DNA from 3 places in the Lentzea sp. genome. Region 2 is predicted to be linked to each of the others. Evidence: riboswitches for the same ligand, from Rfam matches in the RefSeq annotation. Region 2 holds a riboswitch; each other region holds the start of a gene.
What was found. A riboswitch is a leader RNA that binds a small molecule or an ion and turns the genes downstream of it on or off. The one in region 2 is predicted to bind cobalamin.
Positions count from the first base shown of each region.

Region 1 (7,274 bases), on a different contig from region 2:
AGCGGACGGCCGTGGCGCTGTCCTACGCCCTGCACGCGGAGGGAAACGCGGACGGGCTGACGGCGTTGCTGTCCGGCGGTTCGCCCTGGGCGCGCGCACATCTGGTGGTGCACGGGCTGGCGTGGCAGGAAGCCGTGCCGTCGCCGGTCCCGCTCGACACGCCCGCCGGGGTGCTGCACCACGTCATGGTCGGGGACATCACGGCGGCCGAGGCCGTGGCACGGGTGTCGGCCGGGGACGTGCTGTCGTCGCTGGCGTCCGCGATGACGCTGAACCTCGCCGACTCGCTGGACGAGGCGCTGACGGTGCTCGACGACGTGGACCGCGCGCAGGCACCGGCATTGCGGGCGCTGACGTACGTGATGCGCGGCAACGTCCAGCGCCGCAAGGGAGATCTCGTCTCCGCCCGCGCCGACCTGGAGCTGGCGGAGGACCACCTGCGGCAGGACCGGCGCTGGCACGCGGTCTCGGCGTGGCACGCCGCGCTGCTGGCCGACATCCTGCTGGAGGAGGGCCGGCTGGACGAGGCCGAGTCGTTGATCACCGCCTCGTCGACGGACGGCGCCCGGCGCGTGTGGCAGTACGGCGGGCTGCTGACCGTGCGCGGCCGCCTGCTGACCGCGCGGGGCGACGATCACGAGGCCCTGGAAGCGTTCCTGGCCGCGGGCCGGCACTGCGCGCAGTGGCCGTACCGCAACCCCGCGCCGCTGGCGTGGCGGTCGGGCGCGGCACTGGCCTGCGCGGCGATCGGCGACTCGGAACGGGCGCGCGAGCTCGCGGTCGAAGAGGTCGCGCTGGCACGGGCCTGGGGTGCGCCGCGCGCGTTGGGCATGGCGTTGCGCGCGGAGGGCCGGGTGACCGCGGGCGCGGCCGGGCGGACGTTGCTCGAAGAAGCCGTGGCGGTGCTGCGGAACTCCCCCGCCCGCCTGGAACTGGCGCGCGCGTTGGTGGATCTCGGCGTGGTGGTGCGACGCCAGGGCGACACGGCCGGTGCGCGGGTGTGCCTGCGGGACGCGGTGGACCTGGCGCAGAAGTGCGGATCCGCCGCGATGGCCGCGCGCGCCTACTCCGAGCTGGTGGCGACGAACGCCGGACCCCGGCGGATGCGCCAGACCGGGCCGACCGCGCTGACCCCGGCCGAGCACCAGGTGGCGGAGCTGGCCGCCCGCGGCCGCACCGACGAGGAGATCGCGTCGACGCTGCTCATCCCCGAGGAGGCCGTCGAACTGGCGCTGTCGGGGATCTACCGCAAGCTCGGGGTCGCGGGCCGCCTGCAGCTGTCGAATGCCCTGTTCGTGGACTAGTCCTGACCCGTTCGGCCGATGATCGCACTGCGACGTCCGGCCTGTCTTCTGCGCATGGCGAGCGAGTTCCAGAGGTACGAGGTCACCCCGGTCTTCGAGGCGCTCACCGCGCGCTGGGTGGAGCTGCGCGGCGGGGACGAGGAGAAGCTGTCGCAGGTGATGATGGGCTGGTGGGACGCCCTGCGGTCGGCGGCGGGCCGGGACAGGGTGTCGCTGGACGGCGGACGCGATGTTCTCCGCCGCCGCCGCCGACGCGGACAACGACGACTACGTCTCGCAGGACGAGTACCGCACGATGATCCGCGCGTGGCTCGGCCACGACGGCCCCGTCGACTTCGCGCGGCTCGACCTCGACGGCGACGGCAGGCTGTCGCGCCGCGAGTTCGTCCAGCTGTGGATGGAGTTCTGGGCCGGTGACGACGCCGAGGCCCCCGGCTCCTACGCCTTCGGAGCGGTGAAGGCGTAGGAGCGCCGGCGGGTCAGACGCCGTCCTCCAGGTCGCCCTCGGTCTCCAGGTAGGCCGCCCGCAGCGCGTCCAGGGTGGACTCCTCCGGGTGCTCCCACATCTTGCGCTCGGCCGCCTCCAGCAGCCGTTCGGCGATGCCGTGCAACGCCCACGGGTTCGACGTCTGGAGGAACTTGCGGGTCTCCGGGTCGAGCACGTAGGTCTCGGTGAGCTTCTCGTACATCCAGTCCGCGACGACACCGGTCGTGGCGTCGTAGCCGAACAGGTACTCGACCGTGGCCTGGAGCTCGAACGCGCCCTTGTAGCCGTGGTTGCGCATCGCCCCGACCCAGCGCGGGTTCACCACGCGGGCGCGGAAGATCCGCGAGGTCTCCTCCGTCAGAGTCCGCGTCCGCACCGCTTCCGGGCGGGTGCTGTCGCCGACGTACGCGGCGGGTGCCTTGCCCGTCAACGCCTTCACCATCGTGACCATGCCGCCGTGGTACTGGAAGTAGTCGTCCGAGTCGGCGATGTCGTGCTCGCGGGTGTCGATGTTCTTGGCCGCCACCGCGATCCGCCGGTACGCCGACTCCATGTCCCCGCGCGCCGCGACGCCGTCGACCCCGCGGCCGTAGGCGTAGCCGCCCCACACCGCGTACACCTCGGCGATGTCGGACGAGTCGCGCCAGTTGCGGCTGTCGATCAACGGCAGCACGCCCGCGCCGTACGCGCCCGGCTTGGACCCGAAGATCCGCAGCGTCGCCCTGCGCTCGTCGCCGTGCTCCTGGAGGTCCGCGAGCATGTGCGCCCGCACGAAGTTGTGCTCGGCGGGCTCGTCGAGCGCGGCCACCAGCTGCACCGCGTCGTCCAGGAGGGACACGACGTGCGGGAAGGCGTCGCGGAAGAACCCGGAGATCCGGACCGTCACGTCGACGCGCGGCCGTTCCAGCTCCTCCAGCGGGACGACCTCCAGCCCGGTGACGCGGCGGGACTGGTCGTCCCAGACCGGCCGCACGCCCATCAGCGCGAACACCTCGGCGATGTCGTCGCCGGCCGTGCGCATCGCGGACGTGCCCCAGACCGACAGGCCCACCGACGGCGGCCACTCGCCGTCGTTCTCGGACCGGTAGCGCTCCAGCAACGAGTCGGCCATCGCCTGGCCGGTCTCCCACGCGAGGCGCGACGGGATCGCCTTCGGGTCGACCGAGTAGAAGTTCCGGCCGGTCGGCAGCACGTTCACCAGGCCGCGCAACGGGGAACCGGACGGGCCGGCCGGGATGTAGCCGCCGTCCAGCGCGTGCAGGACGTTCGTCATCTCGTCCGTGGTGCGCGCCAGTCGTGGCACCACTTCCAGAGCGGCGAACTCGAGGATCTTCTGCACGTCGGCCGACTCGTGCAAGGTCTTGGCGGTCTCGGCGTTCCAGCCCGCGTCCTCCATCGCCTGGACGAGAGCGCGTGCCTCTTCCTCGATGGCGTCGACGTCTTCACGGGCGGTGGTCGTGAGACCGAGGGCTTCGCGCAGACCGGGCAGCGCGGCGACCTGACCGCCCCACATCTGCCGCGCCTGCAGCATGGCGAGCACGAGGTTGACGCGCACGGAACCGGTCGGCGCCTCGCCGAGGACGTGCAGGCCGTCGCGGATCTGGACGTCCTTGACCTCGCACAGCCAGCCGTCGACGTGCAGGATGAACTCGTCGAACTCCGCGTCGTGCGGCCGGTCGTCGAGCCCCAGGTCGTGGTCGAGCTTCGCGGCCTTGATCAGCGTCCAGATCTGCGCGCGGATCGCCGGCACCTTGGCCGGGTCCATCGCGGAGATGTTCCCGTACTCGTCGAGCAGCTGCTCCAGGCGCGCGATGTCGCCGTAGCTGTCGGCGCGGGCCATCGGCGGCACGAGGTGGTCGACGAGGGTGGCGTGCGCGCGGCGCTTGGCCTGCGTGCCCTCGCCGGGGTCGTTGACGAGGAACGGGTAGATCAGCGGCAGGTCGCCGAGGGCGGCGTCCGTGCCGCAGGACGCCGACATGCCGACGGTCTTGCCGGGCAACCACTCCAGGTTGCCGTGCTTGCCGACGTGCACGACGGCGTCGGCGCCGAAGCTCGACTCGATCCACCGGTAGGCCGCGAGGTAGTGGTGCGACGGCGGCAGGTCGGGGTCGTGGTAGATCGCGATCGGGTTCTCGCCGAACCCGCGCGGCGGCTGGACGACCACGGTGACGTTGCCGGACCGCAGCGCGGCCAGGACGATCTCGCCGTCCTTCGACCTGCTGCGGTCGACGAACAGCTCACCGGGCGCCGGGCCCCAGTGCTCCTCCATCGACTCGCGGAAGTCCTCGGGCAGCGTGTCGTAGAACTCGCGGTAGTCGGCCGCGGCGATGCGGATCGGGTTGCTCTCGAACTGCTCCTGCGTGAGCCAGTCGGCGTCCTGGCCGCCGGCGGCGATCAGGGCGTGGATCAGCTTGTCGCCGTCGAGCTCGTCGACGCCCGGCAGCTCGTTCCCGATGTCGTACCCGTGCTCCCGCATGGCCTTGAGCAGTCGCACGGTGGAGGCGGGCGTGTCGAGGCCGACGGCGTTGCCGATGCGCGAGTGCTTCGTCGGGTACGCCGACAGCATCACGACGACCTTGCGCTCCGCGACGGGGATGTGGCGCAGGCGGCCGTGGCGCAGCGCGATGCCGGCGACGCGCAGCGCCCGTTCCGGGTCGGCCACGTAGACCGTGAGGCCGTCTTCGTCGATCTCCTTGAAGGAGAACGGGACGGTGATGATCCGGCCGTCGAACTCGGGGATCGCCACCTGGGTCGCGGTGTCCAAAGGGGACAGTCCGTCGTCGTTGGAGTCCCACGTCTCGCGGCTGGACGTGAGGCACAGCCCCTGCAGGATCGGCACGTCCAGCTCCGCCAGCGCACCGACGTCCCACGCGTCGTCGTCGCCACCGGCGGACGCCTTGGCGGGGTTCGTGCCGCCGGCCGCGAGGACCGTGACGACCAGCGCGTCGGCCTGGCGCAGCGTGTCGAGCAGCTCGGGCTCGGCGGTGCGCAGCGAGGAGCAGTAGACGGGCAGCGCCCGGCCGCCCTTCTCCTCGACCGCGTCGCACAGGGAGTGCACGAACGCCGTGTTCCCGGCCACGTGGTGCGCGCGGTAGTAGAGCACCGCGACCGTCGGACCCTCCGCCGCCGACGGCTCGCGTTCCAGCACACCCCAGGTGGGCGTGGCCTTCGGGCGTTCGAAGCCGTGGCCCGTCAGCAGGATCGTGTCGGAGAGGAACTTGTGCAGCTCGGCGAGGTTCGCGGGCCCGCCGTGGGCGAGGTAGAGGTGCGCCTCCGCGCAGACGCCGCCGGGCACCGTCGACAGCTCCATGAGCGCGGCGTCGGGCTGCATCTCACCGCCGAGGACGACCACGGGCAGGCCGCTCGCGAGCAGCCAGTCGAGGCCCTCCTCCCACATCCGGCGGCCGCCGAGGATGCGCACGAGGACGAGGCCGACGCCGTCGACCAGGGCGGGCAGGTCGTCGGCGGTGAGCCGCGCGGGGTTGCCGAGCCGGTACTCGGCGCCGCTCGCACGCGCCGACAGCAGGTCGGTGTCGGAGGTCGACAGCAGCAGGATCACGCAGGCTCCATCCCTCGTGGGGTCCTCGCCCCAGGTTGCGGGTCGCGGCGAAGCGGAGTTCCTGACTCCCAGCGGGTTCGCTGGTCACAGTGGCGGGACCGCGCCGGATTCGCACCGGCTTCCTCCTGCGCTTCGTCGTTCGGGCTCACCCTAACCGGCGGGTTACAGTCCGACCTATGCGTAGTCACCCGGATGCCTGCCCCGGCGCCGTCGAGCTGCACGCCGCGGCCGACGGCGGCTTGGCACGCGTCCGCGTGCCGGGTGGCACTCTCACCGCCGCTCAGTGGGACGTCGTGCGCACCGCCGCGGCGGAACTCGGCAACGGCGTCATCGAGCTGACCTCGCGGGCGAACCTGCAGCTCAGGGGCGTCACGGACGGTCTGGAGCTGGGTGCCCGGTTGCGTGCGGCGGGGCTGTTGCCGTCGGAGACGCACGAGCGCGTCCGCAACATCATCGCGGCGCCGTTGGAGGACAACCAGGCGCTGGTCGACGAGATCGACGCGGCGCTGTGCGCGGACCCGTCGCTGGCCGCGTTGCCGGGCAGGTTCCTCGTCACGGCCGGCGCCGCGGTGAGCGGCCTCGGCGGCGACTTCGGGCTGGTCGGGGACGTGCTCCTGCTGGCCGGTACCGATACAGGTGTCCGAGTTCACGATCCCGTCAACGCCGTCGTCACCGCCGCCCGGCTGTTCCAGGAGCTGCGCGGCACCGCGTGGCGCCTGTCCGAAGTGGACGACGGTGTGCGAAAGATCACCGCGCACTTCGGGGCCGCCACCTCGGAACGCATCGCCCCGGCTGTGACTCCTGTCGCACCTTCACCTTTGACCCCAGGCGTTCCGCTCGGCCGTCTCGACGCCCACCAGCTGCCCGGCGTCGCGCTGCGGCTGACCCCGTGGCGGAGCTTGGTCGTGCCGGCGGGCACCGACACGTCCGGCCTGATCACCGACCCCGCATCGCCGTGGCACGGCGTGAGCGCGTGCACCGGACGGCCGGGCTGCGCGAAGTCGTTGTCGGACGTGCGCGCCGACGCCCGCGCCTGGCTGGGGACCCCGCACTCGCGGCCCGTGCACTGGTCGGGTTGCTCACGCCGGTGTGGTCGTCCCGCCGGCGATGTGATCGAGTTCGTCGCGACCGGCGGCGGCTACGAGGAGATCAGGTGACGGAGTACATCAGGGACGGGGCGGAGATCTACCGCCAGTCCTTCGCCACCATCCGCGCGGAGTCGGACCTCACCAGGTTCCCCGGCGACGTCGCGAAAGTCGTCGTCCGCATGATCCACGCGTGCGGCATGACCGACCTGCCGGACGACGTCGCGTTCTCGCCGGACGTCGTCCGCGACGCGCGCGCCGCGCTCCAGGCCGGTGCGCCGATCCTGTGCGACGCCAACATGGTCGCGTCCGGGGTGACGCGCCGCCGGCTGCCGAAGGACAACGAGGTCCTCTGCTACCTCCAGGACCCGCGCACCCCGCTGCGCGCGAGGGAGATCGGCAACACCCGCAGCGCCGCCGCGCTCGAGCTGCTCGCGGACCGCTTCGAGGGCGCCGTGGTCGCGATCGGCAACGCCCCCACCGCCTTGTTCCACCTCCTCGACCTGATCGCCGCCGGAGCCCCGCGCCCCGCCGCGGTGCTGGGCATCCCGGTCGGGTTCATCGGGGCGGCGGAGTCCAAGGAAGCGCTGGCCGCGACGGATCTGGAGCACCTCGTGGTGCGCGGCCGGCGCGGCGGGAGCGCCATGACGGCGGCGGCTATCAACGCGATTGCGAGCGAAGAAGAATGACGGGCAAGCTCTACGGTGTCGGCCTCGGTCCCGGCGACCCCGAACTCGTGACGGTCAAGGCGGCCCGGCTCATCCGGGAGGCCGACGTGGTCGCGTTCCACAGCGCCCGCCACGGCCGCAGCATCGCCCGGTCGATCGCCGCCCGCTACT
Region 1 covers NZ_DASVFL010000284.1:8,789-16,062, forward strand. Annotated here, with positions in the region: gene VF330_RS30120 (ATP-binding protein) at 1-1,304, shown strand, start outside; gene VF330_RS30125 (hypothetical protein) at 1,534-1,770, shown strand; gene cobN (cobaltochelatase subunit CobN) at 1,784-5,350, opposite strand; adenosylcobalamin (AdoCbl) riboswitch at 5,396-5,488, opposite strand; gene VF330_RS30135 (hypothetical protein) at 5,527-6,507, shown strand; gene VF330_RS30140 (precorrin-8X methylmutase) at 6,504-7,124, shown strand; partial or broken gene VF330_RS30145 (SAM-dependent methyltransferase) at 7,121-7,274, shown strand, end outside.
Region 1: another riboswitch for cobalamin. It lies ahead of cobN (cobaltochelatase subunit CobN); the one in region 2 lies ahead of VF330_RS13560 (putative cobaltochelatase).

Region 2 (7,274 bases):
GTCGAACACGCCGCACATCGGGTGGCCGTCGAGCGACTTCGCGAGGTACAGCAACCCACCGCACTCAGCGTGGACCGGCGCACCCGATCGAGCGAACCGGGCGATGGCGTCGCGCAACTTCGCGTTGTCCGACAACGCTTCCGCGTGCTGCTCGGGGAAACCGCCCGGCAGCACCAGACCGGCGGTGCCGTCCGGGAGGTCCTCGTCGTTGAGCGGGTCGACGACCGCCACGGCCGCGCCCGCCGCCCTCAGCACCTCGACGTGTTCCGCGTAGCCGAACGTGAAGGCCGCTCCCCCGGCCACCGCGACCAGGGGCTCGCCCTCGACGCGCTCGACCTGCGGCTGCCACGGCGCGACGGCCATCGACGGCACCGACCTGGCGAGGCCGCGCACCGCGTCGAGGTCGACGTGCTTGGCCACCGCGGCGGCGATCGCGTCGACCGCGGCCACGGCCTCCGGACCGTGCTCCGCCGCCGTGACGAGGCCCAGGTGCCGTGACGGCAGGGAGAACTGCGGATCGCGCGGCAGCACGCCGAGCACGTCGAGGCCGACCTCGTCGCACGCCGACCGCAGCACCTGCTCGTGCCGCTCGGACCCGACCTGGTTGAGGATCACGCCGCCGAGCCGGACCGTGGGGTCGTAGCCGCGGAACCCGTGCAGCAGCGCCGCGAGCGACCGGCTCTGCCCGCGCGCGTCCACGACGAACAGCACGGGCGCGTTGATCAGCTTGGCGACGTGCGCGGTCGAGCCGATGCCCGCGGTGTCGACGCGGCCGTCGAACAGGCCCATGACGCCCTCGACCACGGCGATGTCGCAGCCCTTGGCGCCGTGCGCGAAGAGGCCGGGAACGCGCTGCTCGCCGACCATGACCGGGTCGAGGTTGCGGCCGGGCCGCCCGGTGGCGAGCGAGTGGTAGCCGGGGTCGATGTAGTCGGGGCCGACCTTGAACGGCGCGACCCGCGACCCGGCCGCGCGCAGCGCCGCCATCAGGCCCGTCGCGACGGTGGTCTTGCCGCTGCCCGAGGCGGGGGCCGCGATGACGAGACGGTTCACCACCTGCTCACCACTCGATCCCCCGCTGGCCCTTCTGCCCGGCGTCCATCGGGTGCTTGACCTTGGTCATCTCCACCACCAGGTCGGCGGCGTCGGCGAGCCGCTGCGGCGCGTACCGGCCGGTGATCACGACGTGCTGGTGGCCGGGCCGGTTCGCCAGGACGTCCACGACCTCGTCCACGTCGATCCAGCCCCAGTGCAGCGGGTAGGTGAACTCGTCGAGCACGTAGAGGCCGTGGCGTTCGGAGCGGATCCGCCGCGCGATCTCCGCCCAGCCCTCGCGCGCGGCGTCGGCGTGGTCGTCCTCGGTGCCCTGCTTGCGGGTCCAGGACCAGCCCTCGCCCATCTTGTGCCACTCGACGGCGCCGCCCTCGCCGGTCTCGTCGTGCAGCCGGCCGAGCGCCTTGAACGCGGACTCCTCGCCGACCTTCCACTTGGCGGACTTCACGAACTGGAACACGCCGATGTCCCAGCCCTGGTTCCAGCCGCGCAGCGCCAGGCCGAACGCCGACGTCGACTTCCCCTTCATCTCCCCGGTGTGCAGCATCAGCAACGGCCGGTTGCGGCGCTGCCGGGTGGTCAGGCCGTCCTTCGGGACCTCGACCGGTTGTCCTTGTGGCATCGGGTTCTCCTCACGCTGCCCGGACGACGCCGGCGAGGTGGTCGGCGCTGAGCTGGTCGAGACGGACGCAGGTGCCCCGCAGCGCGTCGGCGACCTTCTGCGCGAGGCCGAGGCGGACGTGGCCCTGTTCGCAGTCGACGACCACGACGGCGGTCTGGTCGAGCAGGCCGGCGGCCTTGAGCGCGTCCCCGGTCGGGTCGCCGCCGAGGCCGGACGACGTGGCGCGGCCGTCGGTCAGCAGCACCACCAAAGGCCGTTTGCGCGGGTCGCGGAGCCGTTCGACCTCCAGCACCCGGTGGGCCTTGAGCAGGCCGTCCGCGAGCGGGGTCCGGCCGCCCGTGCGCATCTTCTTCAAGCGCGTGGCCGCGGCGTCGACGGAGGTGGTCGGGGGCAGCGAGACCTCGGCCTGGCTGCCGCGGAACGTGACCACGCCGACCTTGTCGCGGCGCTGGTAGGCGTCGCGCAGCAACGAGATCACCGCGCCGCTGACCGCCGACATCCGCTTCTGCGCCGCCATCGAGCCGGAGGCGTCGACGACGAACAGGACGAGGTTCGACTCCTTGCCCTCGCGGACCGCCTTGCGCAGGTCGGCCGCGGTGAGCAGCAGTCCGGGACCGCTGCGGCCGCGCGCGGCCTGGTGCGGTGCGGCGTTCGCGAGGGTGTCGACCAGGTGCAGACCACTGCCGTCCACTGTGGACGAACGGACGACCCGGCCGGTGCGGGCGCGGGCCCGGGAACGCTTGCCGGGCGCGCCTTCGCCGACGCCGGGCACCTCCAGCACCCGCGCCTTGAACGCGGGCGCGGGTTCCGGCGCCGGGCGGTCCTGGGGCGCGTCGCCGTTGCGCGGCGGGCTGTCCCGCGGACCGTCCTGCGGTTCGGGCAGCTCACCGCCGCCGGGTCCGTCGTCGTCGGGACCCTCGTCGTCAGGGCCCTGGTCCGGTTCCTCGGCGTGCTCGGCCGCCTCGCGCATGGCGTCCTCGAGCTGCTGTTCCTCGATGCCGGGCTCGTCGAACGGGTCGCGGCGGCGCCGGTGCGGCAGGGCGAGCCGGACCGCGGCCTCGACGTCCAGTTCCTCGACGCTCCCGGCTCCCCGCCAGGCGGCGTGGGCCGTGGCGGCACGGGCGACGACGAGGTCCGCGCGCATGCCGTCGACCTCGAAAGCCGCGCAGACGGCGGCGATCCTGCGCAGCTCACCGTCCGGAAGGGACACCCCGGGCAGCTTCGCCTTGGCGTCCGCGATCCGCTGCCGCAGCTCGGCGTCCTCGGCTTCCCACCGCGCGGCGAACGCGACGGGGTCCGCCTCGTAGGCGAGCCGGCGCCGGATGACCTCGGTGCGCACGCCCACGTCCCGCGCGGCCTTGACCTGCACGGTGAGCCCGAACCGGTCGAGCAGCTGCGGCCGCAGCTCGCCCTCCTCCGGGTTCATGGTGCCGACCAGCAGGAACTGCGACGGGTGCGAGACCGAGACGCCCTCGCGCTCGACGTGCGCGCGCCCCATCGCGGCGGCGTCGAGCAGCAGGTCGACCAGGTGGTCGTGCAGCAGGTTGACCTCGTCGACGTAGAGCACGCCCCGGTGCGCCGAGGCCAGCAGCCCGGGCTGGAACGCCCGCACACCCTCGGTCAGCGCCTTCTCCAGGTCGAGCGACCCGACCAGCCGGTCCTCGGTGGCACCGACCGGCAGCTCGACGAGCTTCGCCGGCCTGCGCTCCACGCCGTCGTGCGGCGCGTCGGGGCAGTCGGTCGTGCCGGGCGCGCAGCCGAACCGGCAGTCCTTCGAGACGTCCAGCTCCGGCAGCAACGCGGCGAGGGCACGCACGATCGTCGACTTCGCGGTCCCCTTCTCGCCGCGGACGAGGACACCGCCGATGCCGGGGTGCACGGCGTTCAGCAGCAGGGCCAGCCGGAGGTCGTCGTGTCCGACGACAGCCGAAAAGGGGAACATGCGCGGTGAAGTCCTTCCTCGGGTGTCCACGCCCGTGGTCGGTCGGAGTAAGAGGGGGACGAGTTCCTGACTCCCGGGTCTCCCCGGTCACAGTCGCGGGACGGCGCCGGATTCGCACCGGCTTCCTCGCGCTCCCCTCACAGCCCCGGCATCGTCGCATTCCGCACCCGTGCGACCAACAGCCAGGTGAGCGACATCGCCCTCAGAGCAGGCTCCGGAACTCCGCCCAGGCCCGCGCCACCTCGTCCGCCGTCCACTCCAGCGCGGGCCCGGCGATCGTGACCTCGGTCTTCGCGAGCGTCCCCGACGGCCAGAACGACCCGAGGAACTTCCCGCTCAGCTCGGTCAGCCGCTTCGGGTCACCGGGCAGGTGCAGCGCGAACTGGTGGGTGTGGGGCTCGGGCAGTCCCATCGCGGCCGCCACGACCTTGGCGTGCTCGACGTACGACCCCAGCTTCGGCAGCACGGTGTCGAGACCGTGCAGTGCGGACAGCGCGGCCGGCCACTGCTGGAACAGCATGCCGCCGTACCGGTGCCGCCAGACCCGCGCCTGGTCGACGAAGTCCTGGCTGCCCGCGAGCGCGGCGCCGGAGATGCCCTCGAGGGACTTGTAGAACGACACGTACACCGAGTCGAACAGGCCGGCGATCTCGGGCAACGGCTTGCCGAGGCCGTGCGCGCTCTCCCACAGCCGCGCGCCGTCGAGGTGCACGACCGCGTCGCGTTCGCGGGCGAGGTCGACCAGCGACGTCAGCTCGTCCCAGGTCGGCAGGACGAACCCGGCCTCGCGGTCGGGCACCTCCAGCAGCAGCGTCCCGTACGGCTCCGGGCAGGTGCCGACGTCGGCGTCGCGGACCTTGACCGGGCGCAGGCCGGACAGCACGGTCAGCGCGTCGTCCTCGTGGTGCAGCGGGTGGGCCTGCGGGTGCATCGCCACGATCGGGTTGTGGGTGCGGTCGGCCCAGCACCTCAGGGCGATCTGCTGGGCCATGGTCCCCGTCGGCACGAACAGCGCCGCCTCGGTGCCGAGCAGCTGGGCGACGCGGGTTTCCAGGGCGCCCACCGGGCCGCCGTCCCCGTAGCGGTCTGGGTCGACGTCCGGCACAGGGCCGAGCGTCTCCAGCAGCGTCTTCTTGTGGACTCCGGAGAGCTGGCGATTCAACACACCCGCATCAAACATCAGGTCAACGCCTCACGGCCACCGACTTCGGCGCGCGGAACGACAGCAGGTGCAGCCACTCCGGTTCGGGACCCGCCAGCTCCAGCGCCGGCTCGTGGGAGGCCACCGTCCGCAACGTCACCGCGGCCTCCAGCCGGGCCAGCCCGGCACCGAGGCAGAAGTGGCGCCCGTACCCGAACGCCAGGTGACGCGGGTCGGTCTCCTCACCGGTCAACACCAGCACGAGCTCCGCACCGGCGGGCACGCGCACACCGGACAGGACCACCTCACGCGCGGTCAGCCGGCGCCACGTCACCACGGGCGTCTCGGTCCGCAGCACGTGCTCCACGAAGTCCTCAGCGACACCGGGCGACGGCAGCCGCGCCCACAGCGCGCGGTCCTGCAGAGCGCGGCGCAACGCCGTGGACAGCAGCTGGGTCGTGGTCTCCTGCCCGGCGATCAGCAGGAAGTAGCAGAGACCGGCGGAGTCCTCCGCGGACACACCGGCGTCGGCCAGCGCGCGGAACAGCTCGCCGTCCCGCGCGTGGTAGCGCTTGACCAGCCACTGGTGGAACTCGCCGACGTCGTCGACCAGCTCCAGCTGCCGTTCGCGCGAGAGCGAGCCCCAGAAGAACTCGAGCGACCCGGAGCTCCACCGCTTGAGCGCCGGGATGTCGACGTTCTCCAGGCCGAGGAGCTCCACCAGCACGATCGCGGGCAGGTCCCAGGCGAGCGAGCGCACGAGATCCTCACCACCCAGCCGTTCCACGACCAGGGACCGGATGCGAGGCTCCGCTGCGGCGACGCGGGCCGGCGTGAAGAACGACGCCACCAGCCTGCGCAGCCGGGCGTGCGACGACGAGCCGTTGTTGGCCAAGGTCGGCGGCAGCGAGAAGCGGGCCCTGACCAGGGTGCGCAACGCGGCGGGCACGACCGGCGTGACGGCGGTCAGCGCGTTGTCGGGCAGGAACGTGACCGGGTCGGCCAGCACGGCGCGCACGTCGTCGTGGGCGGACACCACCCAGCGGCCGTCGACGAACTGCACCGGCGAGGTGAGTTCGGCGCGCGTGAAGGTGAACAGGTCCACGAGCCGCACGCTAGTGGGCGGATGGGAGACTCAGGCGGTGACCGTGAGCACAACCGAGGCAGTGTCCACCGACGGTGAGGCGACGTTCGACTGGATCGACGTCCGCTCCGAAGCGCGGGCCAAGGCGGGTCTGACCCGGCGCGTGCGCCCGCGCAAGGCGGGCTCGACCGATCTCGACCTCGCCAGCAACGACTACCTCGGGCTCGCGAAGGACAAGCGCGTCGCCGGTGCCGCGGCGGCCGCCACGCTGAAGTGGGGCGCGGGCTCGACGGGATCGCGCCTGGTCACCGGGTCGACGGAGCTGCACAACGAGCTGGAGTTCGAGCTCGCGAACTTCTGCGGCGCGCAGTCGGCGCTGGTGTTCAGCAGCGGCTACATGGCGAACCTCGGCGCGGTCGCGGCGCTGTCCGGTCCCGGCACGGCGATCGTCGCCGACCAGTACATCCACGCGTCGCTGATCGACGGCACGCGGCTGTCGAAGGCCGACGTCGTCGTCGCGGACCACTGCGACGTCCGCAAGGTCCGGCACGCCCTGGAGACCCGCGGCAAGCGCCGCGCGATCGTCGTCACGGACTCGGTCTTCAGCGTCGACGGCGACATCGCCCCGCTGACCGAGCTGCACGAGGCGTGCCGCGCGACCGGGGCGGCCCTGGTCGTCGACGACGCGCACGGGCTCGGCGTCGTCGGGCCGGGCGGACGGGGCGCGGTGGCCGAGGCGGGCCTGATGAGGGCGCCGGACGTCGTCACGACGCTCACGCTCAGCAAGTCGCTCGGCTCCCAGGGCGGCGCGGTGCTCGGCCCGAGCCGCGTGATCAAGCACCTGATCGACACCGCGCGCACGTTCACCTTCGACACCGGTCTCGCGCCCAGCAGCGCGGCGGCGGCGCTCGCGGCGATCAGGATCCTGCGCGAGGAACCGGACCGCGCCGAGCGCGCGCTGACGGTGGCGCACGACCTGAGCAACCGCCTGAAGGAAGCCGGGTTCCAGGCCAGCACGCCCACGGCCGCCGTGGTCAGCGTGCGGGCGCCGGGCCCGGAGCAGGCGGTCCGCTGGGCGGAGGCCTGCCGCGCGAACGGCGTGGTCGTCGGCTGCTTCCGGCCGCCGTCGGTGCCCGACCAGGTCAGCAGGCTGCGGCTCACCGCGCGCGCCGACCTGACCGAGGCCGACGTCGAGCGCGCGGTGCGCGTGATCAGGGAGTGCGCCGCATCCGCAGGTGTGGAATCCCGTCCTCGATGAACTCCTCGCCCTCGGCCACGAACCCGAACGACGCGTAGAACGGCGCCACGTACGTCTGCGCGTCGAGCACGCACGGCGCGGCGCCGACGTCGGCCAGCGCGGCTTGCATGAGCCGGCGGCTGAAGCCCCGGCCGCGGGCCATGCGGGCGGTGACGACGCGTCCGATGCGGAACG
Region 2 covers NZ_DASVFL010000107.1:9,997-17,270, reverse strand. Annotated here, with positions in the region: gene VF330_RS13570 (cobyrinate a,c-diamide synthase) at 1-1,053, opposite strand, end outside; gene cobO (cob(I)yrinic acid a,c-diamide adenosyltransferase) at 1,061-1,675, opposite strand; gene VF330_RS13560 (putative cobaltochelatase) at 1,686-3,617, opposite strand; cobalamin riboswitch at 3,658-3,788, opposite strand; gene VF330_RS13555 (threonine aldolase family protein) at 3,820-4,782, opposite strand; gene VF330_RS13550 (hypothetical protein) at 4,802-5,863, opposite strand; gene VF330_RS13545 (8-amino-7-oxononanoate synthase) at 5,925-7,100, shown strand; gene VF330_RS13540 (GNAT family N-acetyltransferase) at 7,054-7,274, opposite strand, start outside.

Region 3 (7,274 bases), on a different contig from region 2:
GACCACTCTGGCGCGATGTCTCGCCGGTCTGCACGACCGGGTGCTCGGTGACGTGCGGCTTGACGGTCGCCCGCTACCGGTGCTCCGCCGCCGTTCCATCGAGGACAAACGCCGTGTGCAGTACGTGTGGCAGGAAGTCCGGGGTTCGTTCGAGGAAGGTCGTCCGGTGCTCGGCGAGGTGGCCCGCACCGCTGTCCGGTTGCGCGGCCTGAGCACTGCGGACGCCCGCGCCGAGGCCGTCGACCTCCTGGCCGAGCTGGGCGTGGACGAGCAGACGGCGAGCCGGCCGCCGGCGCGCATGTCGGGCGGTGAGCTGCAGCGCGCTGCCCTGGTTCGAGCGCTGCTCGCGCGTCCCGACGTGCTGGTGTGCGACGAGGTCACCACCGCGCTCGACGCGGATTCGGCCCGCAGTGTGCTTGACCTGCTCACCCGGCTTCGCCGGGATCACCGCACCGCCGTGGTGCTGATCAGCCACGACCTCCGGGCGGTGTGCGCCGAGGCGGACCACCTCGTCGTGCTCGAGTCCGGGTGCGTCGCCGACAGCGGTCCGCCGGGCGAGCTGCTCGTCTCTCCCGGTTCCCCCGTCACCGCGGCGCTCGTCGAGGCCGCCGAACTCGGCATGTCGGCACACGAACCAGAGGAGATCGGGCATGGCTGACCACAAAGCGGTCGCGACGGCGTGGGTCGAGCGGTGGGACCGCCAGCAGGAGCACTACATCGCCGGACGCGAGGAACGCTTCCAGGTGATCGGCGACGTCGTCGAACACGTGTGCGCGCAGGTCGACGCGGCGTTGGTCGTGGACCTCGGCTGCGGCCCGGGCTCGTTGTCGACGAGGCTGCACGCGAGGGTTCCCCACGCGACGATCGTCGGCGTCGACGTGCACCCGTTCCTCCTCGGCCTCGCCCGCCACACCCGGCCGGCGGAGGCGCCCGTCGACTACGTCCTGGCCGACCTCGCCGAGCCCGGCTGGACCGCGCACGTGGGCACCGCCCGCCAGTGGGACGCCGCGGTGTCGACCACCGCGTTGCACTGGCTCGAACCCGACCGTCTGCGCGGCGTCTACGCGGACCTGGCCGAGGTGATCCGTCCCGGTGGGGTGCTGGTCAACGGCGACCACCTGCACTTCGAGCAGCCGGTGCTGCGGGAGCTGGCCGAGTTCGTGCGCGACCGCCACGCTGAACGAGCGGGTGTGCTCGCGAACGAGGACTGGCGCGCCTGGTGGGACGAGGCCCGCTCCGATGCCGGGCTGCGCGAGTTGTTCACCGAGGAGGAGCTGACCACCAAGGCGGGCGGCTACGGCAACGACCTCAGCGTGCGCTGGCACGAGGAAGCACTGCTGCGGGCCGGGTTCAGCGACGTCGGGGTCGTCTGGCAGTACGGCGACGACCACGTGCTGGTCGCCGTGCGCTGAGCGGACGGGAACCGTTCCCGTTCGCTGCACGGGGGGCTTGCAGGTGACGGGGGTGGCCGCAAGAGGCCACCCCCGTCACCACGTCACGGTTCTGGCGCATCGCGTGGTGACCCGACCAGAGCGTCTCCGGACCGTCCACGAATGCGGCGTGGTTTCGGGGACATCAGGAAAGGATCGGAAGTTCTGCGACCACCTCGGAGGTGGCTCGGGCGAAGTTGAACGTGACGAAGTGCAGGCCTGGTACTCCTTCGGACAACAGCCGTCGCCCGAGCAGGATCGCCTGTTCGACGCCGAGCGACCGCACGGCCGCGGGATCGTCCGCGATGGCGGCGAACCGCTCCGCCAGGTGCGGCGGGAACGGTGCTCCGGACAACTGCTCCGACCGCGCGATGGTCCTCATGGTCGTGACCGGCATCAGCGACGGGATGATCGGTGTGGCACAGCCCGCGGCCGCCACCCGATCTCGAAGCCTCAGGTAGTCGTCCGCGTCGAAGAACATCTGCGTGATCGCGTAGTCCGCTCCCGCCCGGCACTTCGCCACGAAGTGCGCCGAGTCCTCCTCGACGCTCGCCGAGCGAGGATGCCGATGCGGGAACGCCGCCACCCCGACGCAGAAGTCGCCGTGCTCACGCAGCAGTGTCACCAGCTCGCTCGCGTACTCGACACCTTCCGGGTGGCGGACCCACTCGCCGGCGACATCACCGGGCGGATCTCCCCGCAACGCCAGCACGTTGACGATTCCCGCGTCGGCCAGCGCCCCGACGAACGCCCGCAGATCGCGCACCGAGTGGCCGACCGCGGTCAGGTGGACCACCGGCAGCATCGTGGTGTCGTCGGCGATCCGTGCCGCCACCGCGATCGTGTTGTCGCGGGTCGACCCGCCCGCGCCGTAGGTGACGGACACGAACCCCGGTCTCAGCGACTCCAGCGACAGCACCGGCCCGTCGGCGGCCGGGCGCTCCCGGACCGTGCTGAGGCGCGCGGAGCCCGCGGCGTGCGCGGTGAGCGCACGCCGCGGGGAAATCTGCCCACTCGTCACGCGCGGGCCCTCAGCTGCCGGGTGGCCGCGACCAGGTTGCTCAAGGTGGCCCGCACCTCCGGGTAACCGCGGGTCTTGAGGCCGCAGTCCGGGTTGACCCACAAGCGCTCCGCCGGGAAGGCCGCGGTCGCCACGCGCAGGTGGCCGGCGATCTCCTCGACGGACGGGACGCGTGGCGAGTGGATGTCCCACACGCCAGGGCCTGCCTCGTTCGGATACCCGGCTTGGGCGAGGCCGTCGACGATGGCCATGTTCGACCGCGCCGCTTCCAGGCTGATCACGTCGGCGTCCATGTCCACAATGGCCTGCAAGACGTCCCCGAACTCGGCGTAGCACATGTGCGTGTGGATCTGCGTGTCGTCGCGGACGCCCGCCGTCGAGAGCTGGAACGACGTGACCGCCCAGTCCAGGTACACGGCTCGGTCGGCGGTGCGCAGCGGCAGGGTCTCCCGCAGCGCCGGCTCGTCGACCTGGATCACGGAGATGCCCGCCGCCTCGAGGTCCGCCACCTCGTCGCGCAACGCGAGCGCGACCTGCCGTGCGGTGTCACCCTCCGGCTGGTCGTCGCGGACGAACGACCACGCCAGCATCGTCACCGGACCGGTCAGCATTCCCTTGACCGGACGCTCGGTCCGGCTCTGCGCGTACGTGGACCACTCCACGGTCATCGGCGCCAGGCGGGCCACGTCGCCGACGATCAGCGGCGGCCGCACGTAGCGCGTGCCGTAGGACTGCACCCAACCGTGTTGCGTGGCAAGGAATCCCGTGAGCTGCTCACCGAAGTACTGCACCATGTCGTTGCGTTCGGGCTCGCCGTGCACCAGCACGTCCAAACCGATCTTCTCCTGTTCGGCGATGACGGAACGGATCTCCGCGCGCATCGCCTCCAGGTAGGCGTCCTGGCCGAGGTCGCCCGCCCGCAGTGCCGCGCGGGCCTTGCGCAGTTCCTGCGTCTGCGGGAACGACCCGATCGTGGTCGTGGGCAGCTCGGGCAGGTTCAACCGCTCCCGCTGGGTCTTGCTCCGCACGCCGTACGTGCTCGCCCGGTGCAGGTCCGACTCGGTGACGGCGGCGACCCGTTCCCGCACTGCGGGCACCTTCACGACCGGGGAGGAGGCACGCGAGGCGAGCCGGGTCTTGTTGACGTGCACCACGGTGGCGATCGCGGACCGTCCCGCGGTCAGCCCGCGGCGCAACGTGACGATCTCGTCGAGCTTCTGCCGGGCGAACGCCAGCCAGCCGGCGATCTCGGAGTCGAGGCCGGCCTCCAGCGTCACGTCGAGCGGCACGTGCAACAGCGAGCAGGACGCGGCGACGTCCACGGTCCCGGCGAGCCCCAGCAGGGTGCCGAGGGTGCTCAGCGCGGCCGCGAGGTCGGCGGCCCAGATGTTGCGGCCGTTGACGACACCGGCGACCAGCCGCTTGTCCGGGATCCCGCCCACGGCCGCGAGCGCGTCGAGGTTCGCGGCGGCGTTGCCGGTGAAGTCGACCGCCAGACCTTCGACCGGCGCGGCGGCCAGCACCGGCAACGCGTCGCCGAGCCGGTCGAAGTACGACGCGACGAAGATCTTCGGCCGCACCTGCTCCGCGGCCAGCACCGCGTAGGTCTCGGCGACCCTGGCCAGCACGTCCGCCGGCTGGTCGGTCACGAGGACGGGCTCGTCGAGCTGGACCCACTCCGCACCGGCCTCGCGCAGCTGACGCAGCAGGTCCACGTACAGCGGCACGATCCGATCCAGCAGGTCGAGGGGCTGGAACCCATCCGTGCCCGTCGTGTCCTTGGCCAGCAACAGGAACGTGACCGGGCCGACGAGCACCGGACGGGTGGTGACGCCCTCGGCCTTCGCCTCGGCGAACTCGGTGAGGGGCTTGGTCGCGTCCAGGGTGAAGCGGGTGTCCGGCCCGAGTTCGGGCACGAGGTAGTGGTAGTTCGTGTCGAACCACTTCGTCATCTCCAGCGGCGCGGCGTCGGCCGTGCCGCGCGCCATCGCGAAGTAGCGGTCGAGCTGACCCGCGGGAGTCGTCGTGTCCGGCACAGCGGCGAGGTGGCGCTCGGGAACCGCACCGAGCATCCAGGCCGTGTCCAGCACGTGGTCGTAGAACGAGAAGTAGTTGCTCGGCACCTCGTCGACACCGGCCGCGCGCAGCTCCGCGAGACTCTGCTGCCGCAGCTCGCGAGCCGTGCCGAGCAGGGCATCGGCGTCGCCACGACCGGCCCAGTACGACTCGATCGCCTTCTTCAGCTGTCGTTGCGCACCCTGGCGCGGATAGCCGTACACGGTCGCGCGGCTGGTCGGAACGGTCTGGGTCACGGGGCTCTCCTTCGCGAGTCCACGTGGACCTGCGGAACGAGCGCGTGACAACCCACGACCGATGCCCGGCCGTGAACCGCCAACGACCCACCCGCGAGGTCTCGGCCTGCACCCACGGTCGTGGATGCACAGCGGGCAGGTCTTCGGACTCGTGGGCGGTCCGGCTCACGCCGGGTTCCTACTGGCCATCGCTTCCCAAACCCGGCTCGGGCTCAGTGCTCGCCTCTCGAAGAGGCTGATGGCGGTCGTTCCCACTCACCGCTGCGGGGCAGTCCCGGACTCTCACCGGGTTCCCTCTTGCCTCGGCCACCGCCATCGTGCTCACGGAGGCCGAACCAGCTGCACACCCACTGTAGCGGCACGGGGCCGCCTGATCACCAGGTGTCGTCCCGGCCTGGGAGAGCCGGAACCGACGCCACCCGCCCGTAGCGGTGTGCCGGACGGGCGCGCGGGTGAGGCCGGGTGGTGACGCTCTAACGTTGCCCTCAGGTTCATCCGGGACGATGTGCGGCAAAACCATCGACCGGAGGGGGACGGACCGGCGTGCGGATCATGATCGCGGACGACGAGGCGGCCATCCGCGAGTCCCTGGAACGGGTGTTGCAGGTCGAGGGGTACGACACCAGCACCGTCGCCAACGGGCTCGCCGTGCTCGACGGGATCGGTGACGACGCGCCGGATCTGCTGATCCTCGACGTGATGATGCCCCGCCTCGGCGGGGTGGAGACCTGCCGACGGTTGCGGGCGGCGGGCCGGGACCTGCCGGTGCTGATGCTGACCGCCCGCGACCAGGTGTCCGACCGGGTCGCGGGGCTGGACGCGGGCGCCGACGACTACCTGCCCAAGCCGTTCGCCACCGAGGAGCTGCTGGCCAGGGTCCGGGCCCTGCTGCGCCGCCGGGTGCCGGGTGACGACGAGTCGCCGGTCCTGGCGTTCGCCGACCTGCGGGTCGATCCCGACAGGTTCGAGGCGTGGCGGGGCGAGCGGCCGCTCCACCTGACGCGGACCGAGTTCTTCCTGCTGGAGGTCCTCGTGCGCAACGCGACCAGGGTGCTGACCCGGGGTGAGCTGTTCGAGGCGATCTGGGGCTTCGACATGAGCGTCACCTCCAACAACCTCCAGGTGTACGTGAGCTACCTGCGCCGCAAGATGGAGGCCGGGGGCGAGCCGCGGTTGATCCACACACGGCGCGGCCTCGGGTACACGGTGCGGGAGACCCCTCCGTGAGCAGGCGGTTGCCCCGGTGGTGGCGTCGGCAGTCCCTGCGGACCCGGCTGACGGTGATCGCGGCGACGGCCATCGCGGCCAGCGTGTTCCTGGCCTTCCAGGTGGCCAGCGAGCTGCTGGACGGGGAGCTGCGCACCACCGTGGAGGAGCAGCTGCGCGCCGACTCCCGCTTCCTGGCGGCGAACGCGGAGCGCGCCGGTCTGGCGCGGGTCGAGCTGCCGCCGTATCCCGGATCCGGCCGGCTGGTGCGGGTCGTCCTGCCCGACGGCTCGGTCCGGACGCCGGACGGCCAGCCCGCGCTGCCCCCGGTCAGCGAGCAAGCTGGGCGCGTGGCCCAGGGCGCGTCGGCCGACCTGATGGAGTCGCGCGACAGCGACGACGACGGCTACCTCGTCTACACGCTGCGGGCGGGCGGCGGTGCGGTCCAGGTGGCCCGCGCCGCCGACGACACGCCGATCAACGAGTTCGGGTTCGGCATGCTGCTGATCGGGCTGCTCTGCGTCGTCTGCGGCGCCTTCGTCGGGCGGGCCGTGGCACGGACCGGGCTGGCGCCGATCGACCGGCTGACCGCCGCCGCGGTCCGGGTCGCGCAGACCCGCGACCTCGACGCCGGCATCCCGGACGAGGGCGGCGGGGAGATCCGGCAGCTCATCCAGGCGATCAACGACATGCTCGCCGCGCTGCGGGACTCCCGGCTGGCCCAGCGGCTGCTCGCCGAGGACGCCGCCCACGAGCTCAAGACCCCGCTCACCAGCCTGCGCCTCAACATCGAGCTGCTGATCAAGCTCGACCGGCGCGGCACCCTGGACAGCGCACTGCCCTCGGCGAGCCGGACCCGGCTGCTCACCGACCTCGGTGCCCAGGTGGCCGAGCTGAGCACCCTCGCCGCCGAGCTGACCGACCTGGCGCGCGGTGACGTCACCGACGAGAACACCGAACTGCTCGACCTCGCCGACGTGGTGGTGGCCGCCGCGACCAGGGCGAGCTCCCGCGCACCCGACGTCGAGGTCGCGCTCGACGTGGACTCGGTGTGGGTGAGCGGGCGTCCCGCCGCGCTCCAGCGGGCCGTGCTCAACCTCGTCGACAACGCCGGCAAGTGGTCCCCCGCGGACCAGCCGATCCAGGTCCGGCTCCGCGCTCGGGGCGCGTCGGCGGTGCTGGAGGTCGACGACGCCGGGCCGGGCATCGACGCCGCCGACGTGCCGCGGGTGTTCGACCGCTTCTACCGCGCCGACAGCGCACGGGCGTTGCCGGGATCCGGTCTGGGGCTGTCGATCGTGCAGC
Region 3 covers NZ_DASVFL010000209.1:14,855-22,128, reverse strand. Annotated here, with positions in the region: gene VF330_RS23165 (ABC transporter ATP-binding protein) at 1-658, shown strand, start outside; gene VF330_RS23160 (class I SAM-dependent methyltransferase) at 651-1,412, shown strand; gene VF330_RS23155 (methylenetetrahydrofolate reductase) at 1,576-2,451, opposite strand; gene metE (5-methyltetrahydropteroyltriglutamate--homocysteine S-methyltransferase) at 2,448-4,763, opposite strand; cobalamin riboswitch at 4,881-5,118, opposite strand; gene VF330_RS23145 (response regulator transcription factor) at 5,307-5,990, shown strand; gene VF330_RS23140 (HAMP domain-containing sensor histidine kinase) at 5,987-7,274, shown strand, end outside.
Region 3: another riboswitch for cobalamin. It lies ahead of metE (5-methyltetrahydropteroyltriglutamate--homocysteine S-methyltransferase); the one in region 2 lies ahead of VF330_RS13560 (putative cobaltochelatase).